Regions from separate parts of the Kitasatospora sp. RG8 genome, predicted to be linked through region 2. Evidence: riboswitches for the same ligand, from Rfam matches in the RefSeq annotation. Region 2 holds a riboswitch; each other region holds the start of a gene.
The links. A riboswitch is a leader RNA that binds a small molecule or an ion and turns the genes downstream of it on or off. The one in region 2 is predicted to bind cobalamin.

Region 1 (7,504 bases), on a different contig from region 2:
CGTCCGAGCCCGCACCGGGCTCGGTGAGGCAGTAGCTGCCGAGCTGTTCGGCCGCGCAGAGGCCGGGCAGCCAGCGGGCGCGCTGGGCGTCGTCGCCGTAGCGGTCGATCATCCAGGCGACCATGTTGTGGATGGACAGGTAGGCGGCGATGGACGGGCAGCCGGTCGCCAGCGCCTCGAAGACGAGGACGCCGTCGGCGCGGGTGAGTCCGGAGCCACCGGACTCCTCACGGACGTAGACGCCGGCCAGGCCGACATCCGCCGCCTTGCGAAGCACGTCAACGGGGAAGTGCTTGGTCTGGTCCCACGCGACCGCGTTCGGGGCAAGGTGCTCGCGGGCGAAGGCCGTCGTCGTGTCCGCGATGGCGCGCTGATCCTCGGTGAGGTCGTGCACGGCGCTCATCCCATCGTCGGCATGGTGAAGCTCGCGCCCTCCTTGACCCCGGAGGGCCAGCGCGAGGTGACGGTGCGGGTGCGGGTGTAGAAGCGGATCGAATCAGGCCCGTGCTGGTTGAGGTCGCCGAACGCGGAGCGCTTCCAGCCGCCGAAGGTGTGGTACGCGATCGGCACCGGGATCGGCACGTTGACCCCGACCATGCCGGTGTTCACCCGGCGGGCGAAGTCCCGGGCGGTGTCGCCGTCCCGGGTGTAGATCGCGACACCGTTGCCGAACTCGTGCTCGCTGGGCAGCCGCAGAGCCTCCTCGTAGTCGGCGGCACGCACCACGGTCAGGACGGGCCCGAAGATCTCCTCCCGGTGGATCCGCATGTCCGACGTGACCCGGTCGAACAGCGAGGCGCCGAGGAAGAAGCCGTCCTCGTGGCCCTCCAGCCGGAAGTCCCGCCCGTCCACGACGAGTTCGGCTCCCTCCGCGACCCCGAGGTCCAGGTGGCCGCGCACCCGGTCCAGGGCGTCGCGCCCGACCAGCGGCCCGAAGTCGGCCGCCGGGTCGTCCGAGCGCCCGACCTTCAGTGCGGCGATCCGCTCGACCAGTTTCGCCACCAGGGCGTCCGCGGTCTCCTCCCCCACCGGGACGGCCACCGAGATCGCCATGCACCGCTCACCGGCCGAGCCGTAGCCGGCTCCGATCAGCGCGTCGGCCGCCTGGTCGAGGTCGGCGTCCGGCATCACGATCATGTGGTTCTTCGCACCGCCGAAGCACTGCGCCCGCTTCCCGTGGGCGGCGGCCGTCGCGTACACGTACTGCGCGATCGGGGTGGATCCGACGAAGCCGACCGCCTCCACCCGCGGGTCCTCCAGCAGGGTGTCCACCGCCTCCTTTCCGCCGTTGACCACGTTGAGCACGCCCGGCGGCAACCCGGCCTCCAGGAAAAGCTCGGCCAGCCGCAGCGGCACCGAGGGGTCGCGCTCGGAGGGCTTGAGGACGAAGGCGTTGCCGCAGGCCAGCGCGGGCGCGGCCTTCCAGAGCGGGATCATCGCCGGGAAGTTGAACGGCGTGATGCCGGCGACCACGCCGAGCGGCTGGCGCATCGAGTACACGTCGATGCCGGTCCCGGCGTTGTCGGTGAACTCGCCCTTCAACAGGTGCGGGATCCCGGCGGCGAACTCCACGACCTCCAGGCCGCGTTGGATGTCGCCGTGGGCGTCGGCCACGGTCTTTCCGTGCTCGGCGGAGAGCAGCCTGGCCAGCTCCTCCTTCTCCTGCTCGACCAATTGGAGGAAGCGCAGCAGGACGCGCGCCCGCCGCTGGGGATTCCAGGCCGCCCACGCGGGCTGGGCCTGCGCGGCGTCGGCGATCACCGCCTCGACCTCGGCGCGGTCGGCCAGCGGCACCCGGGCCTGCACCCGGCCGGTGTTGGGGTCGTACACGTCGCCGAAGCGGCCGGACGTGCCGGCGGTGCGCTTGCCGGCGATGAAGTGGGTCAGTTCTCGGACCATCGGGTTCCTTCTCTCGACAGGGGTGGGGAGAGGAGGAATGGAGAGCAGCGCCATCGCCGGCGATCGGGCGCACGGTCATGCGTCGTCGCGGAATGGCGTTGCTGACCTACCGTCAGGCGCGGTGGCACCTGACGGTCGGCAGCACGGCAGCGGAACGGGAACAGCAGCCCGGAGTCATGCGTGTCGTCTCCATCCTCGTGGAAAACACGAACCACCCGCGGCCGGTATCCTGACTCCCGGATCACCGCGCGCCCCCGGGCCTTCCCGGCTGGCTGCCAGTGGCCTTCATCTGCGAGGACGAACTCCCCGGTCACAGTGGCGGGACCGTGCCGGACTCACACCGGCTTCCCTGACACCGCGGACCTGTCGTCGACCATATAGTTGGACGTCCTAGTAAGTCCAGAGGTCCGGGTTCGCGCCGCGCCGCGCCCTCGGGATCCCACTGCGCCGAGCACCGTGCGGGTGGTGCGATCGACGCGGAGCACAGGTGGGCACGGCCCCTGGCGGCAGCCTGACGTGCCGTCGGGATGGATGCCGCCCCCCTCGACCCGCTCGGCCGAGACGGCCCCCGGACGCATGCCCCGGCCCGCCACCCGGCTCATGAGCGCGCCCGGTCGGCTGGGCTCTTCCACCCGCCCGGGCGCCGCGCCGGCGGTGCGGCCGCCGGGTGGTCACCGTCGGCGGCGGCCTCAGTAAGGGTGAGGGTCGGGGCCGGGTGCCGGGGCTCGGGCCGGCCGGCCGCGCTCTCGTCGATCCAGCGGGCCGCGTTTCCGTCGTCGGCCCGTCACGCCTGACTGGTCGGCCGCAGTTCCCGCTCGAGAGCGGAAAGGGCGAACGTGTGCGCGGAGGCGTGCTGCCAGCGCGGGCGTCCGAACATCACGTCTCCGGACAGCCCGTTGAGCATGGCCACGGCCCTGATGACGAACTCGGACGGATCCACGTCGGCGAACTGCCCCAGGGCCCGGCCTTCGAGAAGGATGGCTTCCAGGCGCTCTTCCCAGGCGTCGGACAGTGCGGTGAGAAGCTGCCGGCCGGCGTCGTCGTGGCACTGGGCCAGCACCTGCGTCCACAGCGCGTAGCGTTCGTCGCCCTGGTGGCGGGGCAGGTAGAAGCGGACGAACAGTGCCAGCTTCTCCGAGGGGGAGGCGGCCTGGTCCGCGGCCTGCTGGAACCGGGTCACGAGGTCCGCTTCGCTCCATGCGAGGACTTCGAGCAGGAGGCGGTCCTTCTTGCCGAAGTGGTACAGGATGTGCCCGGTGCTCATGCCGGCCCGCGCGGCGATGTCCGACATCCGCACGGCTGCGGGGCCCTTCTCGGCGATGGCGCTGATCGCGGCCCGCATCGCCCGTCCCCGCGCCTCGTCGCCGGTGGGCTGACGCTTCCGGTCGACCGAGGCCAGAGCCGGCTGCGGGGTGGCCCCGGACTCCGCGTTCGGCGCGGGCCCGATCGCGTTCTTCGGTGAGGGGCGGGACTGCGGCCGTGTGGGCTCGTTCTCTGGCGTCGGCATGGCCTCACCTCGGTTTCTGGGGATCTAGATCCGTAGTCTAGACTGAAAATCTAGACAGTGCGACTGGAGCCCGAAGCCCGCGTGTGCGCGGTCCGACGCCCAGCGGTTCGCCTGTCCGACCCACCCTTCAGGAGGCACCCGCATGACGCGCGGATTCGACGTTGTGGAGACCTGTATCGCCGACCTGCGCGCGGCGCTGGAGAAGGGCGAGACCACCGCGGTCGCCCTGCTCGACGCGTACCTCGCGCGCATCGACGCGTACGACCGACCCGGAACCGCCACCGCACTCAACGCGATGGTCGTGATGAACCCGGACGCCCGCGCCGAAGCAGAGGCCTCCGACGCCCGCCGCGCGCGCGGCGAGACGCTCGGCCCGCTCGACGGCATCCCGTACACCGCGAAGGACAGCTACCTCGCGAAGGGCCTGACGGCGGCGGCCGGTTCACCGGCGTTCGAACACCTCGTCGCCCAGCGCGACGCGTTCGCCATCGAGCGGCTGCGCGCGGGCGGGGCCGTGCTCATCGGCCTGACCAACATGCCGCCGATGGCGAACGGCGGCATGCAGCGCGGCGTGTACGGTCGCGCGGAGAGCCCGTACAGCGCCGACTGGCTGACCAGCGCCTACGGCTCCGGCTCGTCCAACGGCTCGGGCACTGCGACCGCGGCGTCGTTCGGGGCGTTCGGCCTCGGCGAGGAGACCTGGTCGTCGGGCCGGGCCCCCGCCTCGTACAACGCGCTGTGCGCCTACACCCCCAGCCGCGGCGTGATCTCGGTGCGCGGCAACTGGCCGCTCGTCCCGACCATGGACGTCGTCGTCCCGCACACCCGCACCATGGCCGACCTGTTCGAACTGCTCGACGTCATCGTGGCCGACGACCCGGAGACCCGCGGCGACCTGTGGCGCGCGCAGCCGTGGATCCCGTTGCCCGCACCGTCGCAGGTGCGCCCCGCCTCGTACCCGGCACTCGCTCCCGCGGACGCGGCGACGGCGCACGCCACGCTCGCCGGCAAGCGCGTCGGCGTCCCCAGGATGTACATCAACGCCGACCCCGGCGCGGGGACCAACCCTGACGGCGGCATCGGCGGCCAGACCGGCCGGCGGATCGAGACCCGCCCCTCGGTGATCGCCCGGTGGGAGGCGGCGCGCCGCGACCTGGAGGCCGCCGGCGCCGAGGTGGTCGAGGTCGACTTCCCCGTCGTGTCGAACTACGAGTCCGACCGCCCCACCGCTCCCTCGCTGCCCACCCGCGGCCTGGTCGGCGGCGACTTCCTCAGGGTCGAGATCGAGGACCTCTCCGCCTGGGCCTGGGACGACTTCCTGCGGGCCAACGGCGACCCCGCGCTCGCCACCCTGACCGAGGTCGACGGCGACCGCATCTTCCCCAAGCACCCGGGCGAACTCCCCGACCGCTACGCCGGCTTCGACGACACGATCGGCGACTACCCGCGCTTCGTGCGCGAGCGCCCGTACGCCTCCTTCACCGACATGCCCCACCTCGAAGAGGGACTTCGCGGGCTGGAGGAGACCCGCCGGGTCGACCTGGAGCTGTGGATGGACGACCTGCGCCTGGACGCGGTGGTGTTCCCCGCGGTCGCCGACGTGGGCCCCGCGGACATGGACGTGAACGAGGCCTCCGCCGACCTCGGCTGGCGCAACGGCGTCTGGGTCGCCAACGGCAACCTGGTGCCCCGCCACCTCGGCATCCCGACGGTGACCGTGCCCATGGGCACCATGACCGACACCGGCATGCCCGTCGGGCTGACCTTCGCGGGCCGCGCCTACGACGACAACGCCCTGCTCGCCCTCGCCGCGGCCTTCGAGGCGACCGGCAACCGGCGCACGGAGCCGCTCCGCACGCCGCGGCTGGCGTCGGAATGACCTGAGGGTGTCCGGAGGGTCGGACACGAGGACCGGCCGGTGCGACGAGACACCGGCCGGCCACCAGCAGCCCTGCCCCCGCGCGGCCGCCCAGCGCGCGCACGGGGCAGGGCTCGGGGCGCTACCACCGAGAGCACGTCGATGCCCGGTGAGCCCGCAACCTGCACCGAGGCTGTGAATCCGCTACGGATTCGGGGCCTCTCGGGATGCGGGGGCCCGGTCCAGCAGCCCCCGCTCTGCCTGCTCGACGAAGTCGCGGAACTGCTCGGTGCTCATCTGAACCTGCTGACCGAAGTCATCGGTGATCCGCACCCGCTTCCCGGGGGCCGAGACGGGGAAGGGAGGACTTCAGGTCAAGCGCGCCACGGCCAGGGACAGTGCGCGGTCGAGCGCGGCCTCGGCATCGCACGGTACATCGGGCCGGACACCGATGCCCTCCCAGTTGGTGCCCGAGACCGGGTTGACCGCGCGGGCGACGGGCACGCTGAGCTCCAGGTGCGGGTGCACCGTCCAGCCCTCGCGCGGGTGCGCGCCGCCCCGGGTGTCCTCCCCGACGACCTCGGCGCGCCCGAGCTGCTGCAGGTCGTAGGCGAGCTCCTCGGCCGCGGAGAAGGTGTTTCCGCTCGTCAGCACGTAGAGCGGCTTGTCGGCGCCGAAGCGGGCTCCCGGGACGAACGGGGGCGTCCAGGACTGCTCGGCCAGCTCTCCCTGCCGCGAGAGCATGGTGTTGAGGTGGGTGCGGCCGTCGAGCAGGTAGCCGCAGACGAAGGCGACCGTGTCCGGATCGCCACCGGTGTTGCGGCGCAGGTCCAGGATGAGGGCGCGGGCGGGAGCCACCAGTGAGAGCGCCGCGGTCAGGGGCTGCGCCGCCCAGTCCAGCGGGAACATCTTGGGCGCGATCTCCAGCACCGCGACGCCGCCGTCGAGGAGCTCCACGCGCGGAACGCCGCCCAGGGAGGCGTCGAATTCCCTTCGCATCGCGGCGAGTGCCGCCGCGCCCCGCTCACGCGGCACCGGCACGGCGTGGTACTTGAGGGCCAGGTGCAGGTCGCCGTTGACGGACCGCAGGTCCGCGGTGACCGCTTCGGCCAACTCCTCGGCGGATTCGGCCCGGTAGGAGCCCTCGGCACTGCGACGCCGCAGCAGGTCCGCCAGCTGCCGGGCGACGTCGGGGAAGACGTAGTTCCCGCCGACCAGGTCGGCGATCGACTCGACGAGGGCAACGGCGTCCAACGCAGGGGGCGGCGATATGGTGGAGGTCATGGGAGGGAGTAGACCAGCGACTTGTCAAAGCGTCAAACACACTTAACGCTTGATCTGGTGAGCAATCAACTGCAACCCCAACCGCAACCGCACGAAGACGTCCAGCGGATCAGCACGCCTCTGCAGCACACCGCACTCGCCCACCCCCTGCGCCAGCGTCTGCTCTTCGCCCTGAGCACCCAGCCGTCGACGATCAGCCGGCTCGCCGCGCAGCTGGGAGCGAACAAGGGCAGCATCTCCCACCACCTCAGGGTGCTGAGCGAGGCAGGGCTGATACAGGACGCGGGAACACGACAGGTGCGCGGCGGCACAGAAAAGTACTACCGGCGAACCGCCGAGCGGCTCCTCGTCACCGAACCGCAGGCCGAGGGCACGGCCGCACTACTCGGCGCCATCGCCCAGGAGTTGGGCCGCTCCCCCACCGACCACCTCCTGACACTGCGCCACCTCCGACTCAGCCCGGCCAAGGCAGCGCGGCTCGCCGAGGCGCTGGCCGCACTGGTCGACGAGACGGAGGAGGATCCGGAGGGCGAACCGGTGCACGGCCTCCTGGTGACGCTCTACCAGCAGGCCGGGGCGTAGGGTCGGCCCGCTGACGGACAGGTACGGCCGGCCGACCCTTCCAGGCTTCCCTCAACTCTTCCAAATCTGCACGGTGCGGCCGCCGGATCAGTCGATCTACTTGCGCGCCTCGATCAGGAAGCGCGCCGAGTGGGCCACGAACGGGCCCTCGGCGCGGATCCGGGCGTCCAGCTCGCGCAGCCGGTCACGGTAGGCGTCGACGGTGAAGCCCGGCACCATCCAGATCACCTTGCGCAGGAAGTAGACCACCGCCCCGATGTCGGAGAACTCCACCCTCAGCCGCTCGGACCGCAGGTCCACCACCTCCAGCCCGGCCGCCCGTGCGTCGGCGCTCTCCCGGTCGGGGTGACGGCCCTCCCGCGCCTCGGGCTGCG
Region 2 (7,504 bases):
GACTTCCCGTGCGGCGGTGGCACACGGGCCCGACCGGGTCACGGCGCTCCGGCGGCCCGGGAATGGGCGGGGCGGGGCTTGCGTTGGAGCAGACGAAAACGACATCCATTCCCGCGTACGGCCTCGACCGGCCCCCGAACGAGCCGGCCGCGACCGTGCCTCCCACCCCAGGAGGATTCCCATGGCCCGCAGCGAACAGCGCCCCGTCGTCCGGCTCAGGTCCACGGCCGGGACGGGCTTCACGTACGTGACCCGCAAGAACCGCCGCAACGACCCGGACCGGCTGGTGCTGCGCAAGTACGACCCGGTCGCGCGGCAGCACGCCGACTTCCGCGAAGAGCGCTGAACCGGCCCGCTCCTCTCCCCCGTCCCGCCCCCGAAGGAGGCCCTCATGAAGCCCGGCATCCACCCCGCCTACCGCCCGGTCGTCTTCCGCGACAAGGCCGGCGGGCTGGCGTTCCCGACCCGCTCGACGCTGACCGGCGACGGGACGGTCGAGTGGGAGGACGGCACCACCTACCCGGTGGTCGACGTCGAGGTCTCCTCGGCGAGCCACCCCTTCCACACCGGCCGGTCCCGCGTGACGGACACCGCCGGCCGTGTCGAGCGCTTCCACCGGCGGTACGGCGAGCGGCGCGGCTGAGCCCGCGCGCGAACGCCGAAGCGGCGCCCGTCCGGCCCTCACGGGGCCGGGCGGGCGCCGCTTCACGTCCGCGGGCCGCTCAGCGCGGCGGCGGGGCGGGGACCACCGCTACTTCGCCGGCCCCGGGGCGGCACCCTCCGGGGCGACGGCCTGCGCCGCGCCGGTCGGCGAAGCGCCGCTCTCCGAAACGGCCGTCGCCGCCCCCGGCACCGCCGCCTTCGCGCTCGGGCTCCACCGCTGCTCGACCCCCGCGAGCCGCCAGTAGGCGATCGCCGCCGCCCAGACCACCACGAACAGCGCGACGATCGCGTAGCCGACGTTGTCCAGCGAGATGTCCGCGATCCAGCCGCTGACCGGGTCGGTCAGGTCCAGCTTCTCGTGCAGGACGCCGACCAGCTCGATGGTGCCGATGATGAACGCGACCGCGATCGACAGCCCGGTGATGGTCAGGTTGTAGTACACCTTGCGTACCGGGTTGGAGAACGCCCACTGGTACGCGAAGTTCATGAACGTCCCGTCCAGCGTGTCGAACAGGCTCATCCCGGCGGCGAACAGCAGCGGCAGGCAGGCGATGGCGTACCAGGGCAGGCCGGAGGCCGCACCGGAGCCGGCCATCACCATCAGGGTGACCTCGGTCGCGGTGTCGAAGCCGAGGCCGAGCACCATGCCGACCGGGAACATCTGGCCGGGCCGGGTGATCGAGCGGGTCGCCCGGTTCAGCACCCGGGCCAGGAAACCGCGCGAGTTGAGGTGCTCCTCCAGCTCCGCCTCGTCGAAGTGCCCGGCCCGCATCTTCCGGAACACCTTCAGGATGCCGAACAGGGCGGCCAGGTTGAGCGCGCCGATCAGGTAGAGGAAGGCGCCGGAGGCGGAGGTGCCGATCATGCCGAGCCACTTGTGGGTGGTCGACTCGTCGTCCATCAGCGTGTTGGCCAGCTGCGCGCCGCCCGCCACCAGCGTGGCCATGAGGACGACCATCGAGGAGTGCCCGAGGGCGAACCAGAAGCCCACCGAGACCGGCCGCTTGCCGTCCGCCATCAGCTTGCGGGTGGTGTTGTCGATCACCGCGATGTGGTCGGCGTCGAAGGCGTGCCGCATGCCGAGGGTGTAGGCGGTGATGCCCAGACCCACCCCGAAGACCTGGGTACCGACCTCGTACTTCTCGGGCGCGACGAGGAAGATCAGCGTCCCGAACGCCACCACGTGCATGGCCAGGATCACCCCGACCAGCCCGGCCGTGCGGATGGTGTCCTCTCGTCTCCACCGGAAAGTGGGCAGGACGGACGGCGCCGCCGGAGCAGCGGCGGTTTCGGGCAGGGTCATCTGCGGATCACGCTCCAGCACCTCGTGGAATGACGTTCGTGAGATGCCGTGGCCGGTCTCCTGGCTGACGGGGCTTCCGTACCCGCCTTCCCAGGCGCGCGATGCGCCCAGTGGCGTCGTGGGTACGGACGACTCCCCCGATCACAGTGGCGAGGGCCGCTCCGGACTTGGACCTTGAGGGTCCGTCACCGGTCTTCCCGAACACCACGGCGGGCTACACCGTAGGGGGCCGCGCATCACCCTTGCAAGGCTGCGCACCTGCGCAGGTGTCCAGGATCACAGGCCGGGGCTGCAAGAATGTCCGCATGCATCTCGTACCGGCCGACCGTGCGGGCCAGCGCACCATCGACGGGCACCGGGTCTGCGAGGCCATCGCCGCCATCGGCGACACCGGACACGTCCGGTCCTGGGCCGAGCGGTTCTCGCTGCTCGCCGACCCCGGGCGGCTCTCCCTGCTGCTCGCCCTGCACCGTGCCGGTCCGCTCGCCGTGACCGACCTCGCGGTGGCCACCGGCATGCGCGATCCCGCCGTCTCCCAGGCGCTGCGGCTGCTCCGCACGGCCGGAGTGGTCACCGGCGACAAGGACGGTCGTGTGGTGCGCTACCGGCTCGTGGACGACGCCATGCGCCCCCTGCTGGACGAGTGCGCCGCCGCCGAGCACCACGAGCCCGCGCCCGACACCTCCCCGGCCACCGCGGGCACCACCGACCACGAGCCCGCCGTCGCGGCCGGCTGACCCAACGCCCGGCGCGGTCGCACCGCACCCGCCCCGGCCGGGTGCGGACTCCGTGCGCCGTCCCACCCGCTCCACCCGGAGCGCGTCGTGCCGGCGGCCGCCCGGCGGCCCGGGTCAGCCCTCCCCCTCCCGCACCAGCCGTTCGAAGCGGCGCAGCGAGCGCCGGGCCAGCGGGTCCGTCGCGGGCCGCAGGGCGCCGGCCACCAGGCCGGCGGCGGGGAGGCGGAAGGCGCCGAGGAAGGCGAACCGGGTGCCCCCGGGCTCGGGGCGGGCGGCCATGCCGCCGAGCAGGAAGCGGCTGCGCATCAGGCACCAGCCCGGCGTCAGCTCGACGTCGAAGCGGGCCCGCAGGCGGCTGTGGCCCACCACCAGGGCCTCGGCGCGGCCGTCGGCCGGGCCCGCGGTGAGGCGGACCGAACGCAGGTCCGGCAGCCAGCGCGGCAGCCCGTCCTCCAGGTCGGCCGCGGCGGCCCAGACCCGGTCGAACGGCGCGTCGATCACCGTCTCGCGGACGCTGGCTCCGGGGGTGACGGCGGCGACGACGTGCAGCCGGCGCACCGGATCGAAGGCCGCCACCGGCCAGGGGATCTGCGTGCTCACTGCTGCCACGCCCTTCGGAAGCTGAGTCGGGCCCGGGAGAGCCGGGACTTCACGGTGCCGGCCGCCACGCCCAGCAGGTCGGCGGTGGACCGCTCGTCCAGGCCCTCCAGGTCGCGCAGCACCAGGACGGCGCGGTGTTCGGGGCTGAGCCGGGCGAGGACGTCCTCGATGTCGGCGGCCAGCTGCGGGTCCCCGGGGCGGGGCAGCTCGGAGAGGTCGGCCGGGACGCAGCGGGCGACCCGCCGCACGTGCCGGACCGCCTCCCGGACGGCGATCGAGCGGACCCAGCCGAACAGCGCGGCCGGGTCCTGGAGCTGGCCGAGCTTGCGGAATACGGCGATCAGCGCCTCCTGGGTGGCGTCGGGGCCGTCGTCCAGGGCGATCGGGCCGCAGAGCCGGCGGACGTAGGGCGTGACCAGCTCCAGCAGCTCACTCACGGCCAGCTGGTCGCCGCGCTGGGCGGCGCGGACCAGGGCGGTGACATCGCTCGCGGTTCGGGTGTCGGGACCATCCACATCCGCAACAGAGGCGGCGGACGGCCCGGACGTTCCCTCGCCCCCGGGGCTTTCCGGTGTGACGCTCGCCACGGGAACGTCCGGCGGGCCGGGCCGCTCCTGGGGGTGCCACACCGTCGCATCCCCTGGGGGACCACCGTGAACCGTCGCCGTACCGCCGCTCTCGCCGTCGCCACCGTCCTCGCCGCCGACGGCCTGCTGCACGTCTACTGGGCCACCGGCAGCACCTGGCCCGCGGCCGACTCCGCGTCGCTCTCCCGGGCGGTGCTCAACGCCGACGTGCCGTTCACGCCGCCCGTGGTGCTGCCGCTCGCCGCGGCGCTGTTCTCCGGGGCGGCGCTGGTGCTCGCCCAGGGCGGGGTGCTGGACGGGCTGGCCCGCCGGTTGCCCGCGGTGGCGCTGCGCTGGGGGCCGCGTGCGGTGGCCGGCGGGATGCTCGCCCGCGGGCTGGCCGGGCTGGTCTGGGCCACCGGGATCGGGGCCGACACCGGGTCCGTCTTCTACCCGCTCAACCTGGCCCTCTACACGCCGCTCTGCCTGGCCGGCGCGGCCGCCGCCTGGTCGGTGGCGCGGGACCGGGCCGACGGCTGACCGGGCGTCACGGGCCTCAGGCCTGCTGGCAGGCCGGGCACCAGAAGAGGTTGCGGGAGGCGTGCTGCTCCGTCCGGACGTCCGTCCCGCAGACCAGGCAGGGCATCGCGGCCCTGCGGTAGACGTAGACCTCTCCGCCGTGGTCGTCCACCCGGGGCGGACGGCCCATCGCCTCGGGGGTGTGCTCCGGGCGGACGGTGTCGATCCGGCCCGCGCCGACGCCCTCGTGCATCAACGCGACGAGGTCGGCCCAGATCGCGTCCCATTCGGCGCGGGTGAGGTCGCGCCCGGCCCGGTGCGGGTTGATGCCGTGCCGGAACAGCACCTCGGCGCGGTAGACGTTGCCCACACCGGCCAGCACCTTCTGGTCCATCAGCAGCGCGGCGACCGTCGTCCGGCTGCCGGATATCCGCCGCCAGGCGGGCTCCGGGTCCGCGTCGGCGCGCAGCGGGTCCGGGCCCAGCCGGGCGGCGACGGCGGCCTTCTCCGCGTCGGTGATCAGCGCACAGGTGTTGGGGCCACGCAGGTCGGCGTAGGCGTCGTCGTTCTCCAGCCGCAGCCGGACCAGGCCGACCGGCTCGGGCGCCGGCCCCTCGCCGAAGGTGAAGCCGCCGTAGAGGCCGAGGTGGACGTGCACCCACGCGTCGCCCTCGAAGCCGAGGAAGAGGTGCTTGCCGGTGGCCTCGGCCCCGGTCAGCAGCCGGCCGTCGACCAGCCCGGCGCTCTCGGCGAACCGGCCCTGCGGGCTGGTGGCGCGGACGGGGCGGCCCCCGAAGACCCGGGCGCTCTCGGCGGCGAGGCGGTGGATGATGTGGCCTTCCGGCACGGGCGTCGGCTCCCCCGGGTGGTTCGACAGGACGCGTCCATCATCGCAGCCGGCACCGACAGCCCGGCCGCACGAAGGCTCGGACGAAGGCGGGTACGAAGGCGGGTACGAGGGCCGGGTACGACGGCCGCGTACGAGGGCCGACGGCGACGGCCCGGGGCGGCAGGTCAGCGGACCGGGATGCCCATCAGCCGCGCCAGGATCACCCGGTCCAGCTCGGCGGCGGTCGCGGCGACGTCCAGGTGCGAGTTGTCGATGATCGGCAGGCCCGAGTTGTACCAGCCGGCCATCCGCCCGTGGATCCGGGCCACCTCCTCGTCGCTGAGCCGCCGGTTGCCGCTGCGCCGGGCGTTGCGGCTGAGCACCGAGTCCAGGCTGGGCAGCAGCACGACCGGGATCATGCCGGGCCCGATGTGGCGCTTCCAGCCGCCGAGCCCGATCGCCGGGCGGTCCGGGAAGACGGCGTCGTCGATGATGCAGGAGATGCCGTTAGCGAGGTAGTTGCGGCAGGCGAAACCGCAGGTGCGGCGGGCCAGCCGGTACTGCGCCTCGGACGCGTTGTTCCAGCCGGACTGCGGGTTGGCGAAGCCGGACTGCACCCACTCGCGGACGTCGTCCAGGCTGATGTGCGCGGTCGGCGTGGGGCGGCGCTCGGCCCAGTGCCGGGCGACGGTGGTCTTGCCGGCGCCGGCCGGGCCGATCAGCAGCACGGCGAGCGGCCCGGCCGGCGCGTGCGGCTGCGGGTGCGAGGGGAGCTGGACGGGTGCGCCGGAGGGCAGCAGGAAGTGCCCGGTGGCCCCGGCGGGCACGGGTGCGGACACCGGCGCGGGAGCGGCGGCCCGGGCGGGTGCCGTCGGGGCCGCCGGTGCGGGTGCGGGTGCGGGCGCCATCGGAGCGGGCGGCGGCACGGGTGCACCCGGCGCCACCGGCGCGGGACCGGCAGGCACGGGACCAGCGGGCGGGACGGTCGGCCGGCCGCCGTACGGGGGCCCGGCGGCAGCCTGCGGCGCGGGCGGAACCGGCAGCGGCGCCACCGGCGCGGGCTGCGGAACACCCGGCGTGGCCTGCGCGGAGCCCGGCGGGCCCTGCGGCGCCCCGCCCGCCGACGGCGGGGGTGGCGGTGGCGCGGAGGTCGCGGTGCCGGGGTACGGCGGGGCCGGCGGAGCGACGGGACGTGGGGGGACCTGCCCACCCCCGGCGTACTGCGTCACGGTCACCTCCCGACTTCTTTCAGCGGGGACACTACACGTCGGCCCGGCAGCGGGCACAGTCCGCCGCCGGGCCTCTGACGAGGGCAGCCGCCCCCCGCCTCAGCGTGTGGTGAGCTGCTCGGCGAGCGCGCGCAGTGCCAGTTCGTACGAGCCGAGGCCGAACCCGGCGATGGTCCCGGAGGCGACCGCAGCGATCACCGAGGTGTGCCGGAAGGTCTCCCGGACGTACGGGTTGGAGATGTGCACCTCGATCAGCGGGGCGGTCCGCTGGGCGGCGGCGTCGCGCATCGCGTACGAGTAGTGGGTGAAGGCGCCCGGGTTGATCACCACGGGCACCTGGCCGTCGGCCGCCTCGTGCAGCCACTCCACCATCTGCTGCTCGGAGTTGGTCTCGTGCACCTCGACCTCGAAGCCGAACTCCTTGCCGAGCGCGGTGCAGCGCTCGACCAGCCCGGCGTACGAGGTGGCACCGTAGACGTCCGGTTCGCGGCTGCCGAGCCGGCCGAGGTTGGGGCCGTTGAGCACCATCACCCGGGTCACGAGGAGACCTCCGCGTACGCGGCGACCAGCAGCGACGGGTCGGGGCCCTCCAGCACGGAGGTCTTGCCCAGACCGTCCAGGACGATGAAGCGGATCAGGTCGCCGCGCGACTTCTTGTCGATCTTCATCGCGTCCAGCAGCTTCGGCCAGGCGTCCGCGCGGTAGCTGAGCGGCAGGCCGACCGAGGCCAGCACGGTGCGGTGCCGGTCGGCCGTCTCGTCGTCCAGCCGCCCGGCCAGACGGCCGAGTTCGGCGGCGAAGACCATGCCGATGGAGATCGCGGCACCGTGCCGCCACTTGTACCGCTCGTTGCGCTCGATGGCGTGGCCGAGGGTGTGGCCGTAGTTGAGGATCTCGCGCCGGCCGGACTCCTTGAGGTCCCCGGAGACGACGTCGGCCTTGACCTGGATGGCCCGCCGGATCAGCTCGACGGTGTGCGGGCCGGCCGGGGTCTTGGCGCCCTCCGGGTCGGCCTCGATCAGGTCGAGGATGGCCGGGTCGGCGATGAAACCGCACTT
Region 3 (7,504 bases), on a different contig from region 2:
CTGGTCACCCAGCACGCGCCCGAGGAGTGCGGCTGCGCACTTCCCACCCCCTGGTTCACCGTGCACGGCCGGGCCGGCCTCAGCCGCAACCGCAGCTGCGCCATCGCCGCCGCCGAACTCCTCAAGACCGAGAAGGCCTCATGACCAGCCCCACGACGCCCGACGCGACTCCCGACACGACGCCCGACGCGACCCCCGACCGGCACTACTGGCAGGGCAGCTGGGTCGACGACACCGAAGCCGGGCGACGCCTCGCGGAGCTCGACACCTGCGCCACCGAGGCCCTCGCCGTCCCGCTCAGCCCGCTGACCGTGCTCGCCGCCTGCGACCGGCTCGCCGGCGTCCTGGCCGACCCCGCGAGCGAGCAGCACCGCCGGCTCGCCCGGCTGCTCGACGAGTCGGGCGTCGGCCCCGCGGAGCGCGAGCGCACCCTGCACGACCTCACCGAGGCGCTCGGCCGCGAGGCCCTGGAGACCAAGGTCACCCGCGAGCTCGGCGGGATCGACCCCGGACGGCTGGCCCGCTTCGACTTCCGCCGGGAGATCTTCGAGGGCTGGCTGCCGGTCGGCCTGCTGGTGCACATCGCCCCGGGCAACGCCCCCGCCGCCGGGGCGCTCAGCGTGGTCGAGGGCCTGCTCGCGGGCAACCTCAACATCGTCAAGACCAGCGGCGGGAGCCGCTTCACCCACGCCCTGCTCGCCGACCTGGCCGCGCTCGACCCGACCGGCGCCATCGCGGCGCGCACCGTGGTGCTGGGCTTCCCCTCGTCCCGCACCGACTGGCTGGCCCGGCTCTGCGGCGCTGCCGACGCGGTCGCCGCCTGGGGCGGGGAGGAGGCGGTGAACGCCATCGCCGCCCTCACCCCGCCCGGCTGCCGGCTGGTCGACTGGGGCCCCAAGCTCTCCTTCGCCTACCTCACCGCCGACGCCTGGTCCGATCCCGAGGTGCTCGCGGGCATCGCGCAGGACATCTGCCGCCTGGAGCAGCAGGCCTGCGCCAGCCCCCAGGTGATCTACCTGGACACCGAGGACCAGGACCGGCTCTTCGCCTTCGCCGAGCGCTTCGCCGCCGTCCTCGCGGCCCGGCCGCCCGCCGCGGCCGAGCCGGAGCTGCTGGAGAGCGCCGAGATCACCAACACCGTGCTGGTGGCCCGGCTGGAGGAGCACCTGGGCCTCACCAAGGTGCACGCCGACCCCGCCGCCCGCTGGCACGTCCTGGCCGACACCCGCGTTGCCCTGCGGGCCTCGCCGCTGCACCGGACCGTCTGGGTCAAGCCACTGCCGCGCAAGCGGATCGGCGAGGTGCTGCGCCCGATGCGCCGCTACCTGCAGACCGCCGGCATCGGCGCCTCCCGCCGCGACACCGCCGAGCTGGCCGGGGCGGTCCTGGCCGCCGGGGTCCAGCGGGTCACCGTCCCCGGGCGGATGCTGGACAGCTACGACGGCGAGCCGCACGACGGCGTGTACGCGCTGCAGCGCTACAGCCGCCGGGTGGACGTCCAGCTGGACGCCCGCTTCGCCTCCGACGCCTGCCTCGACGACCTGGTCGGCGCCCGGGAGCTCGCGCCCCCGCCGGTGCCGGTGACCGCGAAGACCGACTTCGAGCAGCTGCAGGGCGACCTCGGCCGGGCCGAGGTGTTCTTCCGCAGCGGGGGCAGCTCCGGCGCGCCCAAGCTGTCGGCCTTCAGCTGGGACGACTACCACGAGCACATGCGGCACGGGGCCGAGGGGGTGCTGGCGGCGGGCTTCGACCCGCGCACCGACCGGGCGATGAACCTCTTCTTCGGAGGCCAGCTCTACGGCGGCTTCCTGAGCTTCTACTCGGTCCTGGAGAACCTGCGCGCGGTGCAGTTCCCGATGGCCGCCCAGGACGACCACGCGGCCGTCGCGCGCTCGATCGTCGAGCACCGGGTGGACACCCTCTTCGGCATGCCGAACTACCTGCTGCGGGTCTTCACCGAGGGTGCGGTCGTGCTCCGCGGGTACCGCGGGGTGCGCAAGCTCTTCTACGGCGGAGAGCACTTCCCCGAGCGCCAGCAGACGTGGCTGCGTGAGGAGTTCGGCGTCGAGCTGATCCGCTCGGCCGCGTACGGCAGCGTCGACGCCGGCCCGCTGGGCTACCAGTGCCCGGACGCCGGGGGACGGGTGCACCACCTGTTCAGCGGGCTCCAGACACTGGAGATCCTCGACCTGGAGGAGGACCGCCCGGCCGATCCGGGCGAGGCCGGGAGGCTGGTCTTCACCGCGCACAGCAGGCGCGGCCAGCGCCTGGACCGCTACGAGATCGGCGACCTCGGCCGCTGGGTGGACGGCGCCTGCCCCTGCGGGCGGCGCACCCCGCGGTTCGAACTCCTCGGCCGCTTCGGCGACATCTTCCGCAGCGGCAGCCACTTCCTCAACTACCGTCGCTTCGTGCTGGCGGCCGAGGAGCGGCTGGACCACCACGGAGCCCTCCAGCTGCTCCTCGACGAGGACGAGCACAGCGCCCGGGAGACGCTGACCGTCCGCCTGGAGGCGGACCGCTCGCACTCGGACGCGGGCGGGGACCCGCGCCCGGATGGACGGCCGCGCCCGGGCGGAGGCCTGGGTGCGGGCGAACAGCCCGACGCGGTACGGGAGTTCCTCGACGCCTACCCGGACCTGGCCGCCGCCGTGGTGCGCGACCGTCTGGTGGAGCTGTCCGTGGAGCACGCCCCCGCCGAGGACTTCGAGCGGACGGCCGCCAGCGGCAAGCTCCTCGCCGTCGTCGACCGCCGGGCCCGCAACCGCTAGGGGACGGCTGCCGGCCCGTGGCTCCCGCAGCACCGCACCACGGATGCTGCGGGAGCTACCCCATCCGCTCGTCGAGGAGACGGATCAGCTTGCCGGTACGGGAGTTGACCGCGAGGCCGTCCGGGGCGACCCATTCGAAGGCCAGCGGGTGGATCAGTCCCTTGCGGACGTGGTCGGCGAACATCGGCCGGGTCGCACCGAGACGGGCGGTCAACTCCCGTGCCAGGGCGGGATCCTCCCCGCCGGGAGCGGCGAGCCGCAGTACCAGCTCGTCCCGCTCGGCCCGGTGCCGCAGGACCACCTGATGGCCGACGACCGGGCCGTCCCCGCCGGCCGCGGCCAGCAGGGCGCGCAGGTCCTCCAGGTAGACGGTGACCACCCCGACCCGGGCGCCCTCCTCCGAGCGCCCCAGCAGCCGCAGGCGGCGCCGCGGGAAGTCGACCCACTCGGCGAGGTCGCCGACCGGGTAGCGGATCACCGGCATCAGGCGACGGACCAGATCGGTGGCCACCACGCGGCCGGGCCGGCCCTCCTCCTCGACCGGCTCGCCGGTCTCCGGGTCGAGCAGTTCCACCACCTTGTCCGCCGTGAAGACCTCGTGCACCCGGCTGTCCGGTTCCCCGGCCACCGGACCGGCCAGGACGCCCGCGTCCACGCTGGCGTAACCGATCGACCGGACGCTCACGTGGGGGAAGGCGGTGGTGAGCAGTGCCACCTGGTCCGGGTAGCAGGCCTCGCCGGCGAAGAGCGCGACGCGGACGTCCGGCAGGGTCCCGACGGTGTCGACGACCTCGCGGGCCAGCCGGCACAGCGACGTGGGCGGCGCGGCGACCACGGTTGCGGAGAAGTCGCGCAGGGCCTGGATGGTGGCGTCCAGCGGCGCGGCACCGCCGATCGGCAGCTGGACCGTGGGGACGGGTGCCTCCTGCAGGCAGTTGAGGGTGAAGACGAAGCTGGAGTAGAGCTCCCCGGCGTAGAACAGGTTGGCGACCCGGTCCCCGGCACGCAGCCCGGCGGCCGGCAGGCCGCCGCCGAACGTACGGCTCATGCGGCGCCACTCCGCGCGGGTGTACATGGACACGCGCGGCGCCCCGGTGGTGCCGCCGGTCTTGAAGACGATCCCGTCGTCGTGCGGTCCGGTGAGCACCCGGCTGCGGTCGATGCCGTGGGCCGCCCAGTAGGCGGTGTGGTCGGTCAGCGGCAGTGCGGTGAGGCCGGTGGGGTCGGCGGGGCTGGTCAGGTCGTCCGGGAGGCCGGCGTAGAGGTCGCGGTAGAAGGGGGAGTTCTCCCGTGCATGGCGGATCAGGTCGGATATCTGAGTGTTAGTCACATCATATGAGTCTAGACCTGTACAAATGCCTCGCCTGCGCCGGGTGGGGCGAGCGGTCCCAGCCGGTTGCGCCACCCGGCCGGGCCCAGGGGCCACCGCGGCGCAGCCGGACGGTTCGGTGCCGGTGGCACCGATGGTGGCGGCGGGGCACCGTGATGTGACGCACCATCCCTTGACCGGATCTTTTCCGTTTCGCCATGATGAACCGTCATGTTCTGACTCCGCCGATGGGGGAAGTCCGGTCCGAATCCGGCGCTGACCCGCAACGGTAGGCCGCCGACGCCACGTCGGCGGCGAGCCCGAGTACCCGTCGGCGGAGGTGTGTCACCCCTCCTCCCGTCGTGGTCTGCGGGCCGGAGCTCCGAGGGCTGCCCGGCCGTTGCCGACGCCCTCCGGGCCCCTGCGTCCAGGCCCGGAAAGGCATCCCATGCCCACGCCCCGCCGCACTCTCGGTCTGCTCGCGATACCCGCCCTGGCGCTCGCCACCGCGCTCCCCGCGGCCACCACAAGCCACGCCGCACCCGCAGCCCACGCCGCACCCGCAGCCCACGCCGCACCTGACGCCCACGCCGCACCCGCCGACGCGGCGTCGTCCCGGACCGTCCGCCCCGACGCCGCCGCGGCCGGCTGGCTGGCCCGCCGGCTCGTCGACGGCGACCACTTCGAGTCCGTCTTCAACGGCACCGCCTACCCCGACCAGGGCCTGACCATCGACGCCGTGCTGGCCTTCGCCGCCTCGCACGGCTCCGAGCAGGCCGCCGCGAAGGCCACCGCCTGGCTCGCCAGGCCCGAGATCATCAGCGGCTACCTCGGCGACGGCACCACCGAGGCGTACGCGGGCGCGACCGCCAAGCTGCTGCTCGCCGTCGAGGTCCGCGGCGCGGACCCGGCGAGCTTCGGCGGCGTCGACCTGTCGGCCCGGCTGCGTTCGCTCCAGACCGCCGAGGGCCGGTTCTCCGACCGCTCGCAGTGGGGTGACTACAGCAACGCCTTCGGGCAGTCGCTGGCCCTGATCGCCCTGTACCGCACACCCGGTGGCGCCCCGTCGGCGGCCGTGGACTTCCTCGCCGGCAGCCAGTGCGCGGACGGCGGCTTCCCGGTCTCCTTCGGTCAGGCCACCTGCACCGGCGACCCGGACGCCACCGCGCTCGCCGTCCAGGCCCTCGCCGCCACGGGACGGGCCGCCAAGGCGAGCGCCGGCCTCACCTGGCTGACCTCCCAGCAGGGTGCCGACGGCGGGTTCGCGGCCGCCGGGGCGAGCGCCTCCAACGCCAACACCACGGGCCTGGCCACCCAGGCGCTGCTCTCCGGCGGACGCCTCGGGGCCGGCCTCAAGGGCTGGAGCCGGCTGGTCAAGTTCCAGCAGGGATGCTCCACGGACCCGGCCGTCCGCGGCGCGGTCGCCTACGACGCGTCCGGCTTCAACGCGGGCAACGGCGCCCGGGCCACCGCGCAGGCCGTCCTCGGCCTCGCCGGCACCCCGCTGACCACGCTCTCCGCCGCCGGCGCACGCCCCGACGCGCCCACCCTGGCCTGCCCGGCACCGGCCTCCCGCTGAACAGGGCCGTCCCCAGGAGGAGTTATCCGATGACCGACACCCTCACCCCGGCCCGTCCGGTCCGCCGCACGCTCGGGTCGATCGCCGCGGCCGCGGCCCTCACCGCCGGCCTGCTCGGCGTCAGCGCCGTCCAGGCCCCGCAGGCCCGGGCCGCGGCCTGCTCCGGGACCACCGGCGTCACGGTCGTGGTCGACTTCACGGCCGTCGGCGGCGGCATCCAGACCGGCTGCGCCCCCGGCGACCCGGCCAGCGGACTCGCCGCGCTGACCGGCGCCGGGTTCTCGTACGCCTTCCACCCGCGCTTCCCGGGCTTCGTGTGCAGGATCAACGCGCTGCCGACGACCTGCACCAACCCGACCGGCAGCGCCTACTGGTCGTACTGGCACGCCCAGCACGGCGGCCCCTGGTCGTACAGCAGCCTGGGCGCCGGCAGCTACAACCCGGCTCCCGGCGACGTCGAGGGCTGGTCCTTCGGCGCCGGCGCCCAGCCGGGCATCACGGCGCCCTGACACCCTGCCGTCCGAAGGCCCCGACGCCCGGAGGCCCTGACGCCGGGAGGCACGCCGACGCCCCGACCCTTCCGCGGAAGGGCCGGGGCGCCGGTTGCACGTGCGGTCAACTGCCGAGGCGCAGCGAGACGGTGTCGCCGAGGCGGACCGGTGCGGTCCGGGTGGCGCCGGTGGCGGCGGAGCCGTCCAGGCTGACCTTCCAGGTGGACGAGCCGCTGTCGGCCGTGCCGTTGATCATGGTGACGGCGCCGCCGCCGGTGGACGGCGTGACCGAGGTGACGCAGCCGTTCGGGGTGGCGGCGGCCGCCGCGTCGAGGACGTCGCCGAGGGTCGTGGTGGTGCCGGTCGGTGTGAGGGTGACGGCGCAGGCCCTGAGCGCCCCGGTGCCGTCGTCGACGACCAGGGCGAGCCTGGCCGCGGTGCCGGGGGCGAAGGCGCCGGTGGCGGCCCAGGTGGGCTCGCCCGCGGTGGTCGGAGCCGGCGGGGTGGCGGTGAAACCGGCGCCGGCGACGGCGCGCAGGCCGTCGACGGAGGCGTAGGGGGAGGGGACGGTGTCGGTGGGCAGGTACTTGAAGCCGCCGCCGGGCTTGAACTGCTGGGCGACGAGGAAGTCGACCGGGGTCTTTCCGGTGCCGCTGGTGAACTCGCCGCCCTGGGGGTTGATGCCGCAGGCGTTGAGACCGGACACGGCCCAGCCGTTGGAGTCGGTGTTGGCGCCCCACATCGAGTTGAACGCGCCGGAGGAGACGAGCTTGCCCTTGAGGAAGTTCTTCGCGGAGACGATCGCCGGATCGGTGGAGGGAACGCCGCCCGCGCACAGGGAGGCCATGGCCGCGCCCGTCATGTCGATGTCGCTGCCCTGGGCGAGCGCGGTCGGGTTGCCCGCGGCCTTGCTGTAGTTCCAGCCGCCGTCGTTGTGCTGGTTGGCGCGCACCGCCGTGACGGAGGCGTCGATCAGCGGCTGCGGGGCGCGCCGGGTGCCGGCCTGGGTCCTGGCGCCCGCCAGGGCGAGCAGGCCGAAGACCGTGCCGTTGAAGTTGGCGGACGGGCCGTAGTAGCCGGGCTCGGCGCTCTGCCAGGAGGCGACGAGGTCGGCGACGAGGTTGCGGCCGGGGCCCACCCGGGCGGGGTCGATGCCCGCGGCGTAGGTGTTGAGGATGCCGCGCTCGTAGTCCGTGACCACCGGCGAGCTGCCGGGCCAGCCGGGAGCGGCGAGCTGGTTGCGGTAGACGAGGCGGGCGTTCCGGCCGGCGTCACCGCCGGGGGTGACGCCGGCGGCGGCCGTGCCGGCGGCCGCGAGCGCGCTGAAGGCCCACTCGTTGGAGAGCCCGCCGCC

Region 1: it holds a riboswitch for cobalamin, as region 2 does, so the genes downstream of both, J5Y04_RS06740 (CoA-acylating methylmalonate-semialdehyde dehydrogenase) here and J5Y04_RS03220 (HoxN/HupN/NixA family nickel/cobalt transporter) in region 2, are expected to answer to the same signal.
Region 3: it holds a riboswitch for cobalamin, as region 2 does, so the genes downstream of both, J5Y04_RS14245 (peptidase) here and J5Y04_RS03220 (HoxN/HupN/NixA family nickel/cobalt transporter) in region 2, are expected to answer to the same signal.

What each region holds. Positions count from the first base shown of each region.
Region 1 is NZ_JAGIYX010000003.1:319,840-327,343, forward strand. It holds gene J5Y04_RS06735 (acyl-CoA dehydrogenase family protein) at 1-403, opposite strand, end outside; gene J5Y04_RS06740 (CoA-acylating methylmalonate-semialdehyde dehydrogenase) at 400-1,899, opposite strand; cobalamin riboswitch at 2,101-2,292, opposite strand; gene J5Y04_RS06745 (TetR/AcrR family transcriptional regulator) at 2,684-3,406, opposite strand; gene J5Y04_RS06750 (amidase) at 3,549-5,285, shown strand; gene J5Y04_RS06755 (S41 family peptidase) at 5,634-6,548, opposite strand; gene J5Y04_RS06760 (winged helix-turn-helix domain-containing protein) at 6,606-7,130, shown strand; gene J5Y04_RS06765 (class I SAM-dependent methyltransferase) at 7,227-7,504, opposite strand, start outside.
Region 2 is NZ_JAGIYX010000002.1:62,515-70,018, reverse strand. It holds gene rpmG (50S ribosomal protein L33) at 182-346, shown strand; gene J5Y04_RS03225 (type B 50S ribosomal protein L31) at 392-643, shown strand; gene J5Y04_RS03220 (HoxN/HupN/NixA family nickel/cobalt transporter) at 752-1,966, opposite strand; cobalamin riboswitch at 1,999-2,190, opposite strand; partial or broken gene J5Y04_RS03215 (ArsR/SmtB family transcription factor) at 2,272-2,613, shown strand; gene J5Y04_RS03210 (SRPBCC family protein) at 2,818-3,303, opposite strand; gene J5Y04_RS03205 (RNA polymerase sigma factor) at 3,300-3,818, opposite strand; gene J5Y04_RS03200 (DUF3995 domain-containing protein) at 3,957-4,409, shown strand; gene J5Y04_RS03195 (Fpg/Nei family DNA glycosylase) at 4,426-5,235, opposite strand; gene J5Y04_RS03190 (AAA family ATPase) at 5,403-6,269, opposite strand; gene aroQ (type II 3-dehydroquinate dehydratase) at 6,546-6,974, opposite strand; gene aroB (3-dehydroquinate synthase) at 6,983-7,504, opposite strand, start outside.
Region 3 is NZ_JAGIYX010000007.1:269,705-277,208, forward strand. It holds gene J5Y04_RS14230 (acyl-protein synthase) at 1-144, shown strand, start outside; gene J5Y04_RS43195 (acyl-CoA reductase) at 141-2,771, shown strand; gene J5Y04_RS14240 (phenylacetate--CoA ligase family protein) at 2,827-4,101, opposite strand; cobalamin riboswitch at 4,273-4,431, shown strand; gene J5Y04_RS14245 (peptidase) at 4,529-5,659, shown strand; gene J5Y04_RS14250 (flagellar hook-length control protein FliK) at 5,689-6,168, shown strand; gene J5Y04_RS14255 (prenyltransferase/squalene oxidase repeat-containing protein) at 6,275-7,504, opposite strand, start outside.